2 regions of the Paeniglutamicibacter sulfureus genome follow, and region 2 is predicted to be linked to the other one. Evidence: predicted binding sites of a transcription regulator. Region 2 holds the regulator's gene; the other holds the start of a gene.

Region 1 (9,782 bases), 1.0 Mb from region 2:
TGGCCCATATCGCCCGCGAACACTACATCGCCGGCAAGACCCGCGTTGAAATCGCGGAGGAACTCGGCTTGAGCCGATTCAAGGTGGGACGGCTGCTCGACGATGCGGTGAAAAACGGGATCGTCACCTTTGAGATTTCCGTCCCCGGGCCCGTCGACGTGGAGCGCTCGCTGGAACTGCAACGGCGCTACGGCCTCAAGCGTGCCGTCGTGGTGCGGACCCCCACCGACTCCGCCGAAGCCGTCCAGGAGGAGCTGGGCCGGGTTGCGGCCCAGCTGCTGGAGGAAATCGCCACCGCGGACGACGTCATCGGCATGACGGCAGGGCGAACGCTCGGCCAACTGGCCCGGTCGCTCGGCGCCTTGCCACCCTGCGAGGTCGTCCAGCTAGCAGGGGTCGCCGGCCCTCTCCAGGCCACGGGCGTCGAGGTCATCCGGCGTGTCGGCGAGGCCGCGAATTCCCGGGGCTGGACCCTCTATGCACCGCTGATCGCCTCGGATGCCGAGTCGGCCGCCGCCATCCGGCGGCAGCACGACGTACAACTGACCATGAACCAGTTCAGCCGCGTCACCCTCGCGCTCGTTGCCATCGGAAGTTGGTCTCCTCCGGATTCGCAATTTTTCGACAACCCGGCCATCACCGCGGACGACCATGCGCTGCTGGTTGAGCACAGGGTCCAGGCCGATATCGGATCCATCCTCATCGACCGCGACGGCGGACTGGTCAATGACATCCAGGATCGCTGCATCGCCATCGGGGCTGAGGCCATGGCCAACATTCCCGAGGTGATCGGCGTCGCCGGAGGGGCGTCGAAGGCTGCCGCCGTCCGCGCGGCCCTCGACTCGGGCCTCATCGATTCGCTGGTCACCGACCTTTCGCTCGCCACCCGACTACTGGAGAACCACGCATGAGCCGCACCGTCATCGCCGGAATCGATTCCTCCACGCAGAGCACCAAGGTCCTGAGGGTCGACGCCGAAACCGGCGAAATCTTGAGCAAGACTTCCGCCCCACACCCCGACGGTACGAGCGTCAACCCGGAACGCTGGTGGGAGGCCCTGGCATCGCAGGGGGACCTGGACGACGTCGCCGCCTTGTCGGTCAGCGCCCAGCAGCACGGCATGGTGGCGCTGGATGCCTCCGGAACCCCGGTCCACGACGCGCTGCTGTGGAACGACACCCGCTCGGCCCCGCAGGCCAAGGCGCTGCGCGAGGCGTTGGGTGCGGAGTCCTGGGCCAGGGAAATCGGCATCGTCCCGGTCCCCTCCTTCACAGTCACCAAGTTGGCCTGGCTCGCCGAGAATCATCCCGAGTTGGCCGACCGGGTCGACCAGGTCATGCTGCCCCACGACTGGCTGACCTGGAGGCTTGCCGGGCGCCCCGAAACCGCGACGACCGATCGGTCCGACGCCTCCGGCACGGGCTACTATTCCGTGCCCGAGGGCCGGTACCGCGACGACATACTGCGACTGGCCTTCGGCCGCTCACCTCGCCTTCCCCGGGTACTGGCTCCGGCCGAGGCCGCGGGAAGAACGTCCTCCGGCGCCCTGATCGCCGCCGGCTGCGGGGACAACGCCGGCGCGGCCCTGGGGCTGGGCTTGGTGCCCGGCGAGGTGGTCATCAGCATCGGAACCAGCGGAACGGTCTTCGCGCCGTCGGCGGCCCGCATCCAAGATCCCAGCGGAGCCGTGGCGGGCTTCGCGGACGCCACGGGCCACAACCTGCCGCTGTTGGCCACGATCAATGCGGCCCGGACCCTGTCCGCCAGCTCCCGGATGCTCAACGTCGACCTGGACGAATTGGATGCCCTGGCCTCTGCCGGAGCCCCCGACGCCGGCGGTCTGACGTTGATTCCCTACCTAGACGGCGAGCGAACCCCGGACCTGCCCCACGCAACGGGCACCATGACGGGCCTGACCCGAGCCAACCTGACCCCCGAAAACATGGCCCGCGCATCTGTCCTTGGGCTGTTGTGCACGCTGTCCGACGCGCTGGAGAGACTGCGTGCCCAGGGAGTCAGCGCCAAGCGCATCGTGTTGATCGGCGGCGGCTCAATGTCCCGGTCCGTGCGTCGCGCGGCCGCGGAAATTTTCGACACCGAAGTGGTCGTTCCACCGTCGGCCGAGTACGTGGCACTCGGCGCCGCCCGCCAGGCCGCTTGGGCGCTGAGCGGGGCGACCGAACCGCCCACGTGGACCCGCTCCACCGAGCAGACCTATGAACCCACCGGCGCATCATGGGCCGCCGAGGTTCGCGGGCGCTTCACTGCCGCTCGCATCGCCACCTATGGCATCTAGCCTTTCCGAAGGGAAATACATGACAAACGCCTCGCCGGAACGATCCGGCCATGAATCGACGACGCATTTCGATGTGCAAGCCATCCTCTTCGACCTCGACGGGACTCTCATCGATTCCACCGTCGCCACCGAGCGTGCCTGGACCTCCTGGGGCGGACTGATGGGGCTCTCCGGCTATCGGCATACCGTCCATGGATTGACGGCGCAAAGCCTGGTCAACGAACTCATCGCGGAATCGCGCCGGGCCGAGGCCCTCGAGCTGATTGCACGCCTGGAGATCCAGGACACGGACGGAATTCAAGTGAAGGACGGGGTTCGGGAGTTGCTGCAGAGCCTTCCGGCCGAATCCTGGACGATCGTGACATCCTGCACCAGCGCGCTGGCCGCGGCCCGCATGGGCGCAGCCTCCCTGGGGCAACCGGAGCACATGGTCACCGCTGACCAGATCACTACGGGCAAGCCCTCCCCCGAGGGCTTCCTGTTGGCGGCCGAACGGCTGGGTGTGGACATCGCCCGTTGTCTGGTCGTCGAGGACGCACCCGCCGGGATCAGCGCCGGGAAGGCCGCAGGTGCCGGAACATTGGCGGTCACGGGAACGTATGGCTCCAATTCGCTCGACGCCAACGTCGTCGTGGAGTCGCTCAGCCAGATTGCAGTCTCCCGCACGCCTATGGGGACGCTGCGGGTTTCCATCAACAACTAGCACCCTGACGCGGTGTGGCCCTCCCGACGCCCATAGCCAAGGATCGAAAGGGCCACACCACTTTTGTTTGATGGCTTGGAGCGCGACCTAGCGCAACGGGTTGAAGTGCCGCATGATGGCCGGGGTCGATTCCCCGGTGATCGAGGCGGCAAGCATCTTGCCGGTCAGCGGCCCCAGGGCCACTCCCCACATGCCGTGGCCGCCGGCGACATGCACGCGCGAGGATCGGGTGGCCCCGATCAGCGGCAGCCCGTCGGTGGTGCAGGGACGGGATCCGACCCATTCCTCCTGGCGGTCCTCCCAGTTGATGCCGGTGAACAGCGGGGAGGCCGCGGCGACGATGGCCTCGATGCGCTTGGGCTCCAGCGGGTGGTCGGCGTCGCGGAACTCCATGGTCCCGGCCACCCGGAACCTGTCCCCCAGCGGGGTGCAGGCCACACGCTGGGCGGGGAAGTAGATCGGGTGCGTCGGCATGACCTCGGGGACCACGGTGAAGGAGTAGCCGCGCCCGGCCTGGACCACGCGCTTGACGCCGAACTTCCGCGCGAGCTTGCCCAGCCAGGCGCCGGTGGCAATGACCACCGCATCGGCACCCTGGATCCGGCCCTGCGCGTCCACGACCTCGACGCCATGGGCGTGTTCAATCACGTCGGCGACCTCGAAGTCCGTGACGATCTCCCCGCCGCGGGCAATCACCGAATCGGCCAGCGAGTCCATGAACTTGGGCGGGTTGATGAAGCGCTGGTGGTGGATCGCGACACCCGCCTGGACACCGTCCCCCAGGGTCGGTTCGATGTCACGGATTTCCGCCGCGCTCATCAGGTCGAATTCGACCTCGCCGCCGGCGGCGCGGATGCCCTCGAATTCGTGGAGCAGCCCGTCGCGGTCCTTGAAGTTCTTGAATCCGGTCAGGAAGGGCTCGGCCGGGCGGGTGGGTTCCACCACGCCGGTCCCCAGCGTCGCGGTGCCCCCGTCGTTGGCCGGGACGCCGGTCCCATTGACGGAGCCCGCCTGCCCGATCCTGCTGATGGTGCTGCCCTCTGAGATCTCGTCGAAGGCGTCCAGCCCGGTGGCGCCGATCTCACTGAAGACGGCCATGGCCTCGCGCCACTTGCCCGGGGTGCAATGCCGGGCAAAGCCCAGCAGGAAGCGGATCAGCGAAGGCTTGGCGGAGAGCGGGATGTAGAGCGGGGAGGCCGGGTCGAACATGGTCTTCAGGCCGTAGGTAAGCACCGAGGGTTCGCTCAGCGGCAGGGTCAGTGCCGGGGTGAGCCACCCGGCGTTGCCCCAGGAGGAACCCGCGGCCACGCCGTCCCGGTCCAGGATGGTGACCTTGACGCCGCGTTCCTGCAGGTACCAGGCGGTGGACAGGCCGACCATGCCCGCACCGATGACGACCACATGTTCCGGACTCGTTGTGCTCATTTCACGCTCCACTCTCTTGCTTGCCGCTCACCCGTCGGCGGACGTCGCTGTCCGCGTGTGGTGCCCGGCCGAATTGCCGATGTTAAATGTCTGGGTTCAATGTCTGGGGGGGGGTGGCCGGAAGTGCGCCGGAGGGTGCGGGCACCCTCCGGCTGTGCTCCCCCGCCACGGGGTCGTGCGGATGGAACTGCGGTTTAGACGTAGTCCTTGTACTTCTCCAGGTGGCGGACCGGGGTGGAGAGCGCGTCGCGGCGGAACGGGTCGCCCAGTTCGCGGGTGCACATGATCTCGATGACGGTGGTCTTGCCGTCGACCATCTGGTTGTTCAGGGCTTCCTTGAGTGCCGCCCCGACGTTTTCCAGCTTGTCCACGACGATGCCCTCGGCGCCCATGCTGCGGGCCATCTCGGCGAAGGATTCGCCGTTGTCCAGCTCTCCGGCGATGAAGCGGCGGTTGTAGAACTCGACCTGGTTCTTCTTCTCCGCGCCCCACTGGCGGTTGCGGAAGACGATCGCGGTGACCGGCAGGTCGTGGCGGACCGCGGTGAGGACCTCGCCCATGCTCATGGCCCAGGCGCCGTCGCCCGCGTAGGCGATGGCCGGGCGGTGCGGCGCCGCGGCCTTGGCACCGATCATGGTCGGCAGCGCGTAGCCGCAGTTCCCGAAGGACATGGGGGCGAAGAAGCTGCGCGGCTTCTCGAAGCGCAGGTAGCTGTGCGCCACGGAGTTGATGTTTCCGATGTCGGTGGAGATCATGACGTCCTCCGGCATGGCCTTTTCAAGTTCGCGCAACACCTGGCGCGGGTGCAGCCAGTTGCCCTCTTCGCCTTCGGCCTCGGCGATCACGTCGAGCGAGTACTCGTCCTGCTCGTGGGTCCACTCGGAAAGCTCCTGCTCCCAGGCTTCCTTTTCGGCTTTGATGTTCGCTGCGCGTTCGGCTTTGGTCGCATCCGATGCAAGTTCGATGCCCTCGAGACGCTTGGAGAGCTCAATGGCAACAGCCTTGGCATCGCCGGTTATTCCGACCGCGATCTTCTTCACCAGACCGAGCTTGGTGTGGTCCGCGTCGATCTGGATGATCTTGGCCTCGGTCGGCCAGTAGGCCTGGCCGTACTGCGGCAGGGTGCCGAACGGGCCGAGGCGGGTGCCCAGGGCGATGACGACGTCCGCCTGGGAAATCAGCTTCATGCCGGCCTTGGATCCCTGGTAACCCAGCGGGCCGGCCCACAGCGGATGGCTGGCCGGGAAGGAGTCATTGTGCTGGTAGCTGTTGACCACCGGTGCACCGAGCCGCTCGGCCAGGGCCTTGGCTTCCTCGACACCGTCTGCCATGACCACGCCGCCGCCGGAAACGATGACAGGGTTCTTGGCGGTCTTGAGCAACTCGATGGCCTCGTCCAGGGACTTGGTGCCACCTGCACCGCGGTCAACGCGGCGCGGGGCGGGGATCTCGGTGATGGATTCGCCGTAGAAGTAGTCGCGCGGGATGTTCAGCTGGGTCGGGCCGTTTTCGCTCATGGCGCGGTCGAAGCAGCGGGCGGTGAATTCGGCCATGCGGTTCGGGTGGGTTACGTGGCCCTGGTACTTGGTGAATTCCTGGAACATCGGGAGTTGGTTGGCCTCCTGGAAGCCGCCCAGGCCGATGGTGTTGGTTCCGGCTTCCGGGGTGATGATGACGACCGGGCTGTGTGCCCAGTAGGCGGCGGCGATGCCGGTGACGCAGTTGGAGATGCCCGGGCCGTTCTGCCCGATGACCACGCCGTGGCGGCCGGAAGCGCGTGCGTAGCCGTCGGCCATGTGGGCGGCGCCCTGTTCGTGCACGACGGGTACCAGGCGGATGCCGGCCGGGGCGAAGATATCCATGGCGTCCATGAAGGCGGAGCCCATGATGCCGAAGATGTCGGTGACGTCGTTGGACACCAGCGTCTCAACGAAGGCTTCCGACGACGTCATCTTCTGCGCGCCCTGGACGACCTCGCGGGATGTGGCCTTTTCAGTCATTACAAGTCTCCTTCGGGGATCAAGACCTCGCAATCGCGAAAAGTCTCAAAAAATGATTCGAACTGCTCCCAAAAACGGGATTGATGACAAAGCTATGCGACTCCCGTCACATCAGTCAAGCCCCTATTCCATTTATTCTTCGTCCTGATACGATTTATTGAAACTTCGTTCATCGGCAGATTGGATCGATCATGGAAAATCTCACGGAACCGGAGCTCGGGCCCGCGGGCGCTGTCCAGGGAGAAACACCGGCCCTGCGCCTGTTCGCGCTGCTGGAGTTGATCACCACGCGCGACCAGCTCTTCACCTTGCAGTCGCTGGTGGACCAAACGGGACTTCCGAAGCCCACGCTGCACCGCATGCTGCAACAACTCGAAGGCGCCAACCTGCTGACCCGGCAGTCCGACGGCAGGCATTACGGCACCGGCTCGCGCATGCGCCGCATGGCCGAGGACGTGCTGCTCAATGACACCCGGCACGGCACGCGGCACGCCATCCTGCGGGGCCTGGTCGATGAGATCGGCGAGAGCTGCAACATCACCGCCCTGTCCGGCAACGAGGTCATCTACCTCGACCGCGTCGAGACCAACGAGCCCTTGCGCGTGCACCTGGGCCCCGGATCCCGGGTGCCGGTGCATTGCTCGGCCAGCGGAAAGCTGATCCTTGCCCAGTTCGGGCCCACCCAGCGCGAACGCGTCCTGGCCACGGGACCCCTGCAACGCTTCACGGCCCACACGCTCACCGACAAAGCGGAAATCGAGGCCGAACTGGCCCGGATCCGGATCGACGGATACGCCGAGGACCGCCAGGAATACCTGGACGGGCTGGTTTGCCTGGCGGTGCTGGTTCCCAATCCGGCCGGGCGCTCGAACCTCTGCATCGCGGTGCAGGCCCCCATGATGCGCAAGAGCTCGGAGGACCTGCTCAAGTTGCTGCCCGCACTTCGCCGAGCGGCCGAGAGCATCTCGCGCATCGAAGACCACGCGGACCTGGGTTCCCCGGAGTCCGAACCCATCGCGGCGGGATGGTGAGGGAAATGAACCCGGAAGCCACCCCCCTCGCGCAGCAGGAATTGGTCTCCGTCCGCGAGACCTTCGGCATCGACAGCGACCTGCGGGCCCCCAAGTTCACCGAAACCTCGGACCACGTCCCGGCCATCGACCCTGCCTACCGGTTCAACCCGGATGTCACCGTGGCCATCCTCGCCGGATTCACCCACAACAGCCGGGTCATGATCCAGGGTTTGCACGGCACGGGAAAATCCACGCACATCGAGCAGGTTGCGGCGCGGCTGAATTGGCCCCTCATGAGGGTGAACCTCGATGGGCACATCAGCCGGCTCGACCTGGTCGGCAAGGACACCGTGGTGATCCAGGACGGCCAGCCGGCCACCAAGTTCCAGGAAGGCGTGGTTCCCTGGGCCATGGTCCAGCCCATGGCCCTGGTCTTCGACGAATACGATGCGGGGCGGCCCGATGTCATGTTCGTGGTCCAGCGGCTGCTGGAACGCGACGGCGGATTCACGCTACCCGACCAGAACCGCGTGATCCGCCCCCACCCGCACTTTCGGCTCTTTGCCACGGCGAACACCGTTGGACTCGGAAACCTCAACGGCCTCTACCACGGGGTGCAGCGGCTGAACCACGCCCAGCTGGACCGGTGGAACATCGTTGCCGCCCTCGACTACCTTCCGGTGGACGAAGAGGTCCGGATCGTTGCCTCCCGTGTTCCCGAGCTGGCACGAACCCCTGCCGGACTGGAGCTGGTTCGGTCCATGGTGGACGTTGCGAACCTCACCCGCGACGGCTTCGCCGCCGGGGACATCTCCACCCTGATGTCACCACGCACGGTGATCACCTGGGCCCAGAACGTTTCCATCTTCCGCGATCCGGCACTGGCCTTCAGGCTCTCCTTCGTCAACAAGTGCGACGAGGCCGAGCGCTTCATCGTGTCCGAGTACTACCAGCGTGCCATGGCCACCGAACTCGACGAGTCCTACGCACTCGTTCCCGTCGGGGCCTAGGGAAGCCGGGCACGCCATGAGTGCAGCCCAGGCCCCCGCGCGCCGCGCCCAGGAAATCAGGGAACTGTGCGGAGCGTCCCTGCGCGCCCTCGGCGCCGATCCGCGGCTCGAACTGCTCGGTTCCCGCCCATACCGCGGCACCGTCGTGCTTCCGTTCAATGCCCCGCACCTCTATCCGCCGGCGGCAGGGGCCGGCTTCACGTCGTTTCGCGGTGCCGCCGATGGGATGGCCCTGCGCGTGCTGCATTCGGACACCGCCGCGCATCTGGCCCTGCTCCCGCACTCCCCCAGTGCCAGGCTGGTCTTTGAAGTGCTGGAACAATTCCGCTGCGAATCCCTGGCGACCCTGCCAGGGGTCATCGAGAATCTCCGGGCCCGGCACGTCGCATGGTCCAAGGAATACATCGCCTCCGGGCTGACCGAAACCGCCCTGGGCATGCTCCTCTACACGATCTTCCAGGTGGCCCGCTCGCGGATCAGCTCGGAGCCGGTGGTCCTTGAATCCGAGGACATGATCGAGGCGACCCGAGCGAACCTGTCTTCGACGCTCGGCCCGTTGCTCCCGGGCCTTCGCCGGTACAAGCACGACCAGGCCGAGTTCGCCCAGCATGCGCTGCTGGTCGCCGAACTTGTCGCGGAGGCCGTCAGCGCCCTGGAATCCCCGGCACCTGCCCGCAAGGGCGCCAAGGAAAAGCAAGCCAAGGCGCCGGAGTTTTCCCTGCTGGTGGATGTCGAACACGATGCAGCTGCCATCGGGACATCCGGCAGCGCAACCAGCGGCGCCCTTGATTCCTCGCCCGAGGGATACACCGTGTTTACCCGCGCCTACGACAAGATCTCCCCGGCCACCACACTGGTGCGCGAGGACCTGCTTCGCAGCTACCGCGAGCGCATCGCCGCCCGGGTGCACACCGAGGCGGTGAACGTGCAGCTGCTGGCCAAGTCCCTGCAGTCGCTGCTCTGCGTTCCCGGGCGCTCGGACTACGATTCGGGCACGGAGGAGGGCCTGCTCGACGGAACCCGGCTGGGCCAATTGGTGGCCTCGCCCACCGAGCGCCGGCTGTTCAAGACCGAGCGCTTCGAACCTTCCGCGGCCGCGACCCTCACATTCCTGGTGGACTGTTCCGGCTCCATGAAGGAGCATGCGGAAGGACTCGCGGCATTCCTTGACGTGCTGGCTCGGGCACTGGAACGCATCGAGGTGCCCTGCGAGGTGCTGGGCTACACCACCGGCACTTGGAACGGCGGCCGGGCGCTGAAGGACTGGCGCCGCGCAGGCACCCCGCCGAATCCGGGGCGGCTGAACGAACTGAGCCACGTGGTTTTCAAGGATGC
Region 2 (9,782 bases):
TGGCCCTGGTCAAGGGCCGCTCCAACTACGTGTGCCAGTACAAACTCAGCGGCGGATACCCGGACGACGACGAGGGCGCCCTGTTTTCCATGGAATCCGGCACCCCCGTTCTCGGTGGTTCCTCCGAGGGCCCCGGCTCTGCCCTGGGCCAGGAAGTGGTGCGCCTGCGGCAGTGGGCCGAACGAACCGACAGCGGTGACCGCGACGACCTGACCCCGGGAGTCAGCGACAAGGCCTGGCGCCAGGTTTCGGTCAGCGCGATGGACTGCCTGGGCGCGCAAAAGTGCCCCATGGCCGCCGAATGTTTCAGCGAACTGGCACGCGCCCGAGCGGCCGACGCCGACGTGGTGATCACCAACCACGCCATGCTGGCCGTCTCGGCCTTCGAAGGCCTGGCCGTGCTGCCGGACTTCGACACCGTCATCATTGACGAGGCCCACGAGCTGCAGGACCGGGTGACCAGCTCGGTGACGCGGCCGCTGTCGGTCAACATGGTCCAGACCGCCGCTTCGGCTGCCCGCAAGCACTGCTCGGTGAGCGTGGACGCGCTGAACCAGGGCGCCAAGGCCCTGCAGCGTGCGCTGGAGGGAGTGCCCACCGGGCTCATGGCCCGCGGCCTGAACGAGGACCAGGAAGCCGCGATCAACCAGATCGCCGAAGCCGCACGCGTGGTGCTCTCCGACTCCAAGCCCGAGGCCAACGCCCCTGCGGACGGGGGACGCCAGATGGCCCGTTCCCAGGTCATGTACCTGGTGGAGCAATGCACCAAGATGCTTGAAATGACCGAGGAGCGCGAGGTGATCTGGGCCTCTCGGCCCGGCCACTTCAGCCCCGGGGAGGGCTATGTCCAACCGGACGAGTCAAGCCAGCCGACCTTGATGGTTGCACCGCTCTCGGTGGCGGGAAAACTCAGGGAAGGTCTCTTCGACGGCCGGACCGTCATCCTCACGAGCGCAACCCTGGCCATCGGTGCGGCGTTTGAACCGGTGGCAGGATCCCTGGGGCTCGTGGGGGACGGGGCGCCGACCTGGAACGGCGTCGACGTCGGCAGTCCCTTCGACTATCCCAAGCAGGGCATCCTCTACGTTGCCAAACACCTGGCCAAGCCCGGGCGCCAAATGTCCCAGGAGACGCTTGCAGAGATCGAGGATCTCATCAAGGCCTCCAACGGCGGGGCGCTGGCGCTGTTTACCTCCCGCCGCGCGGCCGAGGACGCTGCGGAGATCCTGCGCGCACGCCTGGACATTCCCATCCTGTGCCAGGGCGAGTCCAGCATGAAGGCGCTGGTCGACCAGTTCTCGGCGGAGCCCGATACCTGCCTCTTTGGGACGATGACGCTGTGGCAGGGCGTCGATGTGCCGGGAAACGCCTGCCGATTGGTCATCATCGACAAGATCCCGTTCCCGCGCCCGGATGATCCGCTCTCCTCGGCACGCAGCCGCGATGTCGCCAAGCACGGCGGAAACGGTTTCATGGCCGTGGCCGCAAGCCATGCGGCGGTGCGTCTGGCACAGGGTGCGGGCCGCCTGATCCGCTCGGTCAACGACAAGGGCGTGGTCGCGGTGCTCGACTCGCGCCTGGCCACCGAACGCTACGGAACGTTCCTGCGGGCTTCCCTGCCACCGCTGTGGGCAACACCGAACAAGGCCACCGTCATTTCCGCGCTCGAAAGGCTCAGCGAGGGCTGAGCACGTTGCCTTGCAGGCATCCCGGTCGCGGGAGATGTGCAGGGTGCGCAAACAACAGCGAGGGCCGATCCGATGATCGGCCCTCGCTGTGTTGCGGGATGAGTTGTGGCTGCGGACCTAGACGGAGCGCATGACCGATACGACCTTGCCCATGACGGTTGCGGCGTCACCAAGGATCGGTTCGTATCGGGAGTTCTGCGGCAAAAGCCAGGTGTGGCCATCGCGCTGGCGGAAGGTCTTCACCGTGGCTTCGTCCTCGAGCAACGCGGCGACGATGTCGCCGTTGTTCGCCGTCGGCTGGCGCCTCACGACAACCCAGTCGCCGTCGCAGATGGCGGCATCGATCATGGAGTCGCCGCTGACCTTGAGCATGAAGAGCTCGCCATGCCCCACCAGCTGGCGCGGCAAGGCGAAAACGTCCTCGATCGCCTGGTCGGCCAGGATCGGTCCGCCGGCGGCAATGCGCCCCACCAGGGGGACCATGGCGGTGTCCGCGGAGGTTGTCAGTTCCGAGACGTTCATGCCGTTGGCTGCCCTGAGATCCGACTGGCCCTCCACCACCTCGAGCTTGGCCTCGCTCTTGAGCTGCAACGGCAGCAGGATCTCCATGGCGCGCGGGCGGCGCGGATCGCGCCTGATGTAGCCAAGTTTCTCGAGCTGGCTGAGCTGGTGGGTCACGCTCGAGAGGCTGGCAAGTCCCACGGCGTCCCCGATTTCACGCATCGACGGCGGGTAGCCGTTGCTGCTCACGGAGCGCTGGATGGTCTCCAGGACCTTCTTCTGGCGAATGGTCAGGCTCTTCGCGTCGCGTCGAGGGGTTCGTTGTTCGGTCGTCATTGTCAATGCCTCATCCCGATCGTCGCCGGTTGCCCGCGCGTGCCGCAAATTGTCGGTGTGGGTTGATGTAGTAAATACATCGCTTCACAACCAACATCCTAGTAGACAAAGTCACTGCTTTCAAAGATTTGTTCGAACAGATCTGGACACGTGTCGTCGAAAAGTGCTAGAAATAAGATACGCACTACGAACACATGTTCGAAAGATGCGTTCGAATAATCGTCACGTGTTCGACTAGGCGCCCCAGGGTCCCAGCCGGCCACGTGAATTCAGAGGAAAGGCAAAGACATGGCAAACACTGCTTTCTCGGCCCCGCTCCACCTTGTAACATCCGACGACTACTTGCCCGAATCCCAGCCAACGCTGGCACCCCTGCGGCTCACTCGTCGCGGAAAGTTCGTGCTGATCGGACTTCCCATCTTCGTGGTGAGTGCCGCAGCACTGATGCTCCTGGGCCTGTTCCTTTCCCCGGCCAACGCATCGGCGGAAGTGCCGCTGGGCGTTGACGCGGTCAGCGTCACCGTCATCGAAGGGGATACGCTGTGGGGGATTGCCCGCGAGTTCGCTCCGCAGCTCGAGCCCCGCGATGCGGTTCAACAGATCGGCGACCTCAACAACCTCAACAGCTCGGTGCTGCACCCCGGTGCCGAACTCTTCGTTCCCACCGGAAGCTAGCCCCCGCACCGGCGCTCCCGCGGGCGCCGATACAAGGCATTGCGAACCGATTATTACCCTCTGCACCGGCGAAGATTCTTGGCCCCACCTGCCACCGCCGTAGACTTGGCCCGTGAATGAACGGCTAAATCGCCTGGCAAATCTGCCCCTGCGAGAAAATCTTCAAGGTCTCGAACCCTACGGTGCTCCCCAAATTGACGTACCGATTCAGTTGAACGTCAATGAAAACACCCACCCGCTACCCGCGGAAGTGCATCGCGCCATTGTCGAAGAAGTCTCCGCGGCCGCCGTGGGATTGAACCGTTATCCCGACCGTGAATTCACCGAATTGCGTGAACGTCTTGCCGCGTTCCTGGGCCACGGGCTCGAAGCGGACAACATCTGGGCAGCCAACGGATCCAACGAAGTGCTCCAGCAAATCCTGCAGGCCTTCGGCGGGCCGGGCCGCACCGTCCTGAGTTTCCCTCCCACCTACTCCATGTATCCGCTGCTGGCAGCAGGGACCGACACCACCTACGTTGCGGGAATCCGTTCCGAGGACTATGGACTTTCGGCGGAGGATGCGGCGGCACAGGTTCGTGAGGCCGCGCCGAACATTGTCATCCTGTGTTCGCCCAACAATCCCACCGGTACCGCGTTGGGACTCGACGTCGTCGAAGCCGTCTACGAAGCCGGCCGGGCCAGCAACGCCATCGTGATCGTTGACGAGGCCTACGCGGAGTTTGCCCACACCGGGACGCCTTCGGCGTTGTCCCTGCTGCCCGATCGCGAGCGGCTCATTGTCTCGCGCACCATGTCCAAGGCCTTCGCCTTGGCCGGAGCACGCCTCGGCTACCTTGCCGCGGCCCCGGAGGTCACCGACGCGATCCGCCTGGTGCGCCTGCCGTACCACCTTTCGGCGGTCACCCAGGCGACCGCGAATGCGGCGTTGAAGCACTCCGACATCCTGCTGGCCAACGTCGAGGCCATCAAGGTCCAGCGGGACCGGATCGTCAACGAGCTCACGCGCATGGGGCTGCGCCCTGCCTCCAGCGATTCGAACTTCGTGTTCTTCGGGGGAGTCAAGGACACCAAGGCCATCTGGGAGGGCCTGCTGGAGGCCGGAGTGATCATCAGGGATGTCGGGATTCCCGGCCACCTTCGGGTCACCGCGGGCACCGAGGACGAAACCACCGCATTCCTTGTCCGTCTCGAGGAACTGCTCGATCAGGGTCCTCACACGCACTCACGCTAAACTTGGTGGGGTGGCGCTGGACGCGGCGGGCGAATTTCACGAAATGCCCGGTCGCGCACGAGCCAGCCGCCGCACCACATCCTCGTCTCAACGCCTGATCTAAAGGAATGTGCATGTCTGCCGAAAAACTCACGGGTCGTCGCGCTCGCCTCGAACGCATCACCAGCGAGTCCTCCGTCTTTGTCGAACTTGATCTGGACGGCACCGGCCGCTCGGAAATCAGCACCGGCGTCCCGTTCTACGACCACATGCTGACCGCGCTTTCGAAGCATTCGCTGATCGACCTGACGGTGCGCGCCACCGGAGACATCCACATCGACGTGCACCACACCGTCGAAGACACCGCCATCACCATTGGCGAGGTGCTGCGCACCGCCCTGGGAAACAAGGCGGGCATCACCCGCTTCGGCACCGCCTATGCCCCGCTGGACGAGGCCCTGGCACGCGCCGTTGTCGACATCTCCGGGCGCCCCTACCTGGTCCACGGCGGCGAGCCCGCAGGCCAGGAATACCACCTGATCGGCGGCCACTTCACGGGGTCGATGACCCGGCACGTCTTCGAGGCGCTGACCTTCCACGCCCAGATCTGTGCCCACATCGAGGTGCTTTCCGGACGCGACCCGCACCACATCGTCGAGGCCCAGTTCAAGGCATTTGCCCGTGCCCTGCGCGAAGCCGTGCAACCCGATGCCCGCATCGGCGACGCCATCCCGTCCACGAAGGGTGCGCTGTAGATGGCGGCCAAGACAGTCACCGTCCTTGACTACGGTTCCGGCAACGTCCGCTCGGCCGTCAGGGCCCTTGAGGCAGCCGGCGCCGAGGTCAAGCTCTCGGCCAAGCCCGAGGACATCCTGGAATGCGACGGGCTCTTTGTTCCCGGCGTCGGTGCCTTTGCCGCCGTCATGCAGGCACTGAAGGATGTCGGTGCCATCCGCTGGATCGGACGCCGCATCGCCGGCGGTCGCCCGGTGCTCGGCGTCTGCGTCGGACACCAGGTCTTCTTTGACGAGGGCGTGGAACACGGGATCCGCACCCCGGGACTGGCCGAATGGCCCGGCACCGTGGAGCTGCTCAAGGCCCCGGTCGTCCCGCACATGGGATGGAACACCGTTACCCCGCCGGCCGGAAGCAAGCTCTTTGCCGGTATCGAGGACGAGCGCTTCTACTTCGTGCACTCCTACGCGGTGCAGGAATGGAACTTCGACGTCGCCCAGCCCAAGATGGTCCCGCCGCAGGTCACCTGGGCCGAACACGGCGTTCCCTTCATTGCCGGGATCGAGAACGGGCCCCTGTGCGCCCTGCAATTCCACCCGGAGAAGTCCGGCGAGGCCGGGGCCAAATTGCTGCGCAACTGGTTGGGGACCCTCTAGACCATGTGGTCCATCATCCTCATGGCGGTCGCCGGCCTGCTGGCCGGCGGAGCGCTCTCGCTGCGCCAGCAACGCGCCCATATCTCCTGGATCATCGCCGCCTGGGTGCTGGCCGGGATGGCGCTCTTCGCAGCCTACGCCCTGACGCTTTAACCGGCACCCCCCACCGGCCGGCACGATCGTTGCCGGACCCGCCTCGCATCACCCGGCCCCAATGCGCCGGCCCGGAAAAACCAAGGAATGATCATGACCGAGAACCAAAACAACATCCTGGAATTGTTGCCCGCCGTGGACGTGGCCGACGGCCAGGCCGTGCGCCTGGTCCAGGGCGAGGCCGGATCCGAAACCGGATACGGCGACCCGCTTGAGGCAGCACTTGCGTGGCAGAACGCAGGAGCCGAATGGGTGCACCTGGTGGACCTGGACGCTGCCTTCGGCCGCGGCCACAACACCGAGATCCTGGGCCGCATTGCCAAGGAACTGACCATCAAGGTCGAGCTCTCCGGCGGCATCCGCGACGACGAGTCCCTCGACCGCGCCCTGGAATTCGGCGCCACCCGTGTCAATCTGGGCACCGCCGCCCTGGAAAACCCGGAGTGGACCGCACGGGCCATCGCCCGCCACGGCGACAAGATCGCCGTGGGCCTGGACGTGCGCGGAACCACGCTGTCCGGCCGCGGCTGGACCAAGGAGGGCGGGGACATCTGGGAGGTCCTGGCCCGCCTGGAAGATGCCGGATGCGCCCGCTACGTGGTCACCGACGTGACCAAGGACGGAACGCTGCGCGGACCCAACGTCGAACTGCTCGCCGAAATGTGCAAGCGCACCGACAAGCCGGTCATCGCCTCCGGCGGCATCTCCAGCCTTGAGGACCTGCGCGTTTTGCGCGAACTGGTCCCCAACGGCGTTGAAGGCGCGATCGTGGGCAAGGCGCTGTACGCCGGCAAGTTCACCATGGCCGAAGCACTGGACGTGGCAGGCCGCCGCTAGGATCCAGCGGCCGCCGCTTTCGGGCGGCAACAGGCATCGATCGGATGGGGGCACTGCCGCGTTGCGGCGCTGCCCCCATCCGTGTCTCCGAGCGAGCTTCACCACACCGCCGGGGCGCCGGCACCCAACGAATCGGCCCGGCACATGGGCGCCCGGGCCACAGGCACCGAATCCCGCGATCCACCCCTGACGTGGGCGCAAGATAGCATGTGCATATGAGCACGAATTCTCCTTCTTCCCCCGCCGGACAAGGCGCACAGCGCCACCTGCCCGGACATATCGCCGCCGCCCTGGCACGCGCCGGCGGGTCCGGAGATTCCGCGGGGCAAAGCTGGGAAGGCCGGGACCTCGGCGGCGAGGGAAACCCGCTGCACAACTTCGACAACGACAACGGCCTGATCGACGCGCAGCTCAAGGCGGCCCTCGAGGGCCTCATCGCCGGAACCGGCACCGAGCAACAGGTCCATGCCGCCCTTGCAGGGGCCCGCGTCTACATCGCCGTCGTGGCCCAGCTGGCCGAAGGCGGCATGGGGGAACACGGCTTTGCCGAGGACAAGGAAGCCGACATGGCCCTGGTCACCCTCACGGCTCCCGACGGCCGGAAGGCCCTGCCGGTGTTCAGCAGTGTCGAGAACCTCCAGGCCTGGCATGCCGAGGCGCGCCCCGTGGCCGTCTACGCCCCGCGGGCTGCACTTTCGGCCGTGAGCGAGGAAGCCCAAATGCTGGTCCTGGACCCCGGCGCCGACTTCACTTTCGTGCTGCGCCGTCCGGGCATGTGGGCCCTTGCCCGGCAAGAGGACTGGACCCCCAGCTACCTCAGCGAGGAGCTGGCAGCCGTGGTTGCCGAACAGGCAGCGAGCGAAGCGGCACTAGCCGCGATCCACATGGCACCGGGACGCGGGGTGGGGTCGCGCACCGCCGCAGGCACGTCCGTGCCCGGTGGGGGTTCCGGACCGGAACTGCGCCTTGAATTCACCTTCCGCCCGGGTATCGACGAGGCAGGGGCCCGCGAGTGCGTCTCGCGGATCCACGCTCGGTTGTCGGCCAACCAGGACTTTGCCCACAATGTCGATTCGCTCGAGGTTGCCCTGAAGGCAGGACCAACCTCGGATCCCGGTACGCCGGCATGAAATTCGGTCGCTACGGCCAGTTGCTGCGGCAGCCGGGTGTGGCTCCGCTGCTGCTGATCGGCATGGTGGCCCGGCTTCCGCACGCCACGGTCGGCCTGCTCCTATTGCTGCACCTGGTCAACGAACTGGGACTTGACTGGGGCCCGGCCGGTCTCGTGGTCGGGCTGATGACCATTGGCATCGCCCTGGGCGCACCTTGGCGCGGACACGTGGTGGACATGTACGGGCTGCGTCGGGCGCTGATTCCCTCCATCATCGCCGAAGCCGTGGTGTGGAGCATCGTTCCCCAGGTCTCCTTCACCTGGGTGCTGCCACTCGTGTTCCTCGGCGGACTCTTTTCCCTGCCGGTCTTCTCCGTGGTCCGCACCGCCCTGGGCGTGATGACCACGGGGGAGACCCGGCGGTCGGCCTTCGCCCTGGATGCGATGGGCACCGAACTGGTTTTCATCGTCGGACCGGCGACAGCGGGGATCGTGGCCACATCACTGGACACCACCGTCGGGATGATCGGGATCGCCGCCGCGGCATCGCTCAGCGGCGTGGCGCTGATGATCCTGAATCCGCCCACCCGGTCCGGCCAGCCCGGAGCCGTGGCCACCCAGGCCAACCCGCACGAGGAACGCCTCGGGGCCGAGGCCTCGCTGATCGCCGCCGGACCCGGCGGCCTGGCAGAGGTCGAGGGCGAGTTGATCCTGGCCGGGGCCAAGTCGACGCGGGCGCGCATCTCCGCCCGCGGACGCGGCTTCCGTCACAAGTTCGGATGGGTCAGTGCCTCGGTGATCGCGGTGTTCATTGCAGCCTCCGGCGCGGGGCTGCTGCTCTCGGGCACCGAGGTCGGCATCATTTCGCTTCTCGACGCGCAGCACAGCGAGGGCCAGCTGGGAATCGTCTTCCTCTTCTGGTGCGGCGCCTCGCTGGTGGGCGGGCTGATCTACGGCAGCCAGAACCGGCGCATCTCACCGATTGTGCTGTTGCTGGCCATGGCGGTGCTCACCGTCCCGATGGCGTTCGCCACCGGCACCTGGTCGCTGGCCCTGCTCTCGATCCTGCCCGGCATGCTGTGCGCGCCGGTGCTCTCGGCGGCCTCGGAATGGTTGACCGACCTGGTGGCGGAAAAGCGGCGCGGGGAGGCCATGGGCTGGTACGGCTCGGCATTGACCACCGGCACGGCACTGGGTTCGCCCATCACCGGTGCCACCGTGGACTCGTTCGGTGCAAACGCGGGATTCATCGTGGTCGGTGCCATTGCCGCCGTGGTGTGCGCGGTGGCGTTGGTGGCACAGCAGGTGCGCCGGCGCCGGGCCACGACCCGGGCACGCACACTCATCCAGGACGCATAAGCCGGGGGACAAACAAAAAATGCCCCGCCGTGAAGCGGGGCATTTTTCGGCACTGCGGCCGGGAGGAACAAGTCGGTGCCGGCTGCCCGGAACCACTCTGTGATCAACCTCTCGACCGCAAGCCGCCAAAATCTTGCAGTGTTACGCGGGTGTTAGTTCACCGGGCCGGTGAGCTTTTCGCCCGGGCCCTTGCCCGGCTCGTCCGGGAAGGTCGAGGCTTCGCGGAAGGCAAGCTGCAGCGAACGCAGGCCGTCGCGCAAAGGACCGGCGTGCTGGGAGCCGATTTCCGGGGATGCGGAGACGACCAAACCTGCAAGGGCGGTGATGAGCTTGCGGGCCTCGTCAAGGTCCTTCAGCTCTTCGGCGTCGTTGCCCTCGGCCAGTCCGCATTTGACTGCGGCGGCGCTCATGAGGTGAACGGCGGCGGTGGTGATGATTTCAACGGCTGCCACCTCGGCGATGTCGCGGATCTCGTTGGTGGCGTTGTTGGAGTCCGGATTGGTTTCAGGGGTGCTCAT

Evidence for each region. Region 2 encodes LexA, which represses DNA repair genes until DNA is damaged. Its sites were predicted from a motif close to TCGAACANNTGTTCGA; they were not measured.
Region 1: a site for LexA is predicted at 6,470-6,485, ahead of xsc (sulfoacetaldehyde acetyltransferase). Genes of this name have one in related genera too.

What each region holds. Positions count from the first base shown of each region.
Region 1 covers NZ_BAAAWO010000001.1:3,471,086-3,480,867, reverse strand. Annotated here, with positions in the region: gene ABD687_RS15840 (sugar-binding transcriptional regulator) at 1-911, shown strand, start outside; gene xylB (xylulokinase) at 908-2,296, shown strand; gene ABD687_RS15830 (HAD-IA family hydrolase) at 2,316-2,999, shown strand; gene ABD687_RS15825 (NAD(P)/FAD-dependent oxidoreductase) at 3,087-4,424, opposite strand; gene xsc (sulfoacetaldehyde acetyltransferase) at 4,619-6,424, opposite strand; gene ABD687_RS15815 (IclR family transcriptional regulator) at 6,616-7,455, shown strand; gene ABD687_RS15810 (AAA family ATPase) at 7,461-8,447, shown strand; gene ABD687_RS15805 (cobaltochelatase CobT-related protein) at 8,464-9,782, shown strand, end outside.
Region 2 covers NZ_BAAAWO010000001.1:4,514,017-4,523,798, forward strand. Annotated here, with positions in the region: gene ABD687_RS20385 (ATP-dependent DNA helicase) at 1-1,688, shown strand, start outside; gene lexA (transcriptional repressor LexA) at 1,806-2,525, opposite strand; gene ABD687_RS20395 (LysM peptidoglycan-binding domain-containing protein) at 2,814-3,200, shown strand; gene ABD687_RS20400 (histidinol-phosphate transaminase) at 3,313-4,434, shown strand; gene hisB (imidazoleglycerol-phosphate dehydratase HisB) at 4,548-5,168, shown strand; gene hisH (imidazole glycerol phosphate synthase subunit HisH) at 5,169-5,804, shown strand; gene ABD687_RS20415 (hypothetical protein) at 5,808-5,957, shown strand; gene priA (bifunctional 1-(5-phosphoribosyl)-5-((5-phosphoribosylamino)methylideneamino)imidazole-4-carboxamide isomerase/phosphoribosylanthranilate isomerase PriA) at 6,051-6,794, shown strand; gene ABD687_RS20425 (SseB family protein) at 7,010-7,924, shown strand; gene ABD687_RS20430 (MFS transporter) at 7,921-9,264, shown strand; gene ABD687_RS20435 (DUF1844 domain-containing protein) at 9,417-9,782, opposite strand.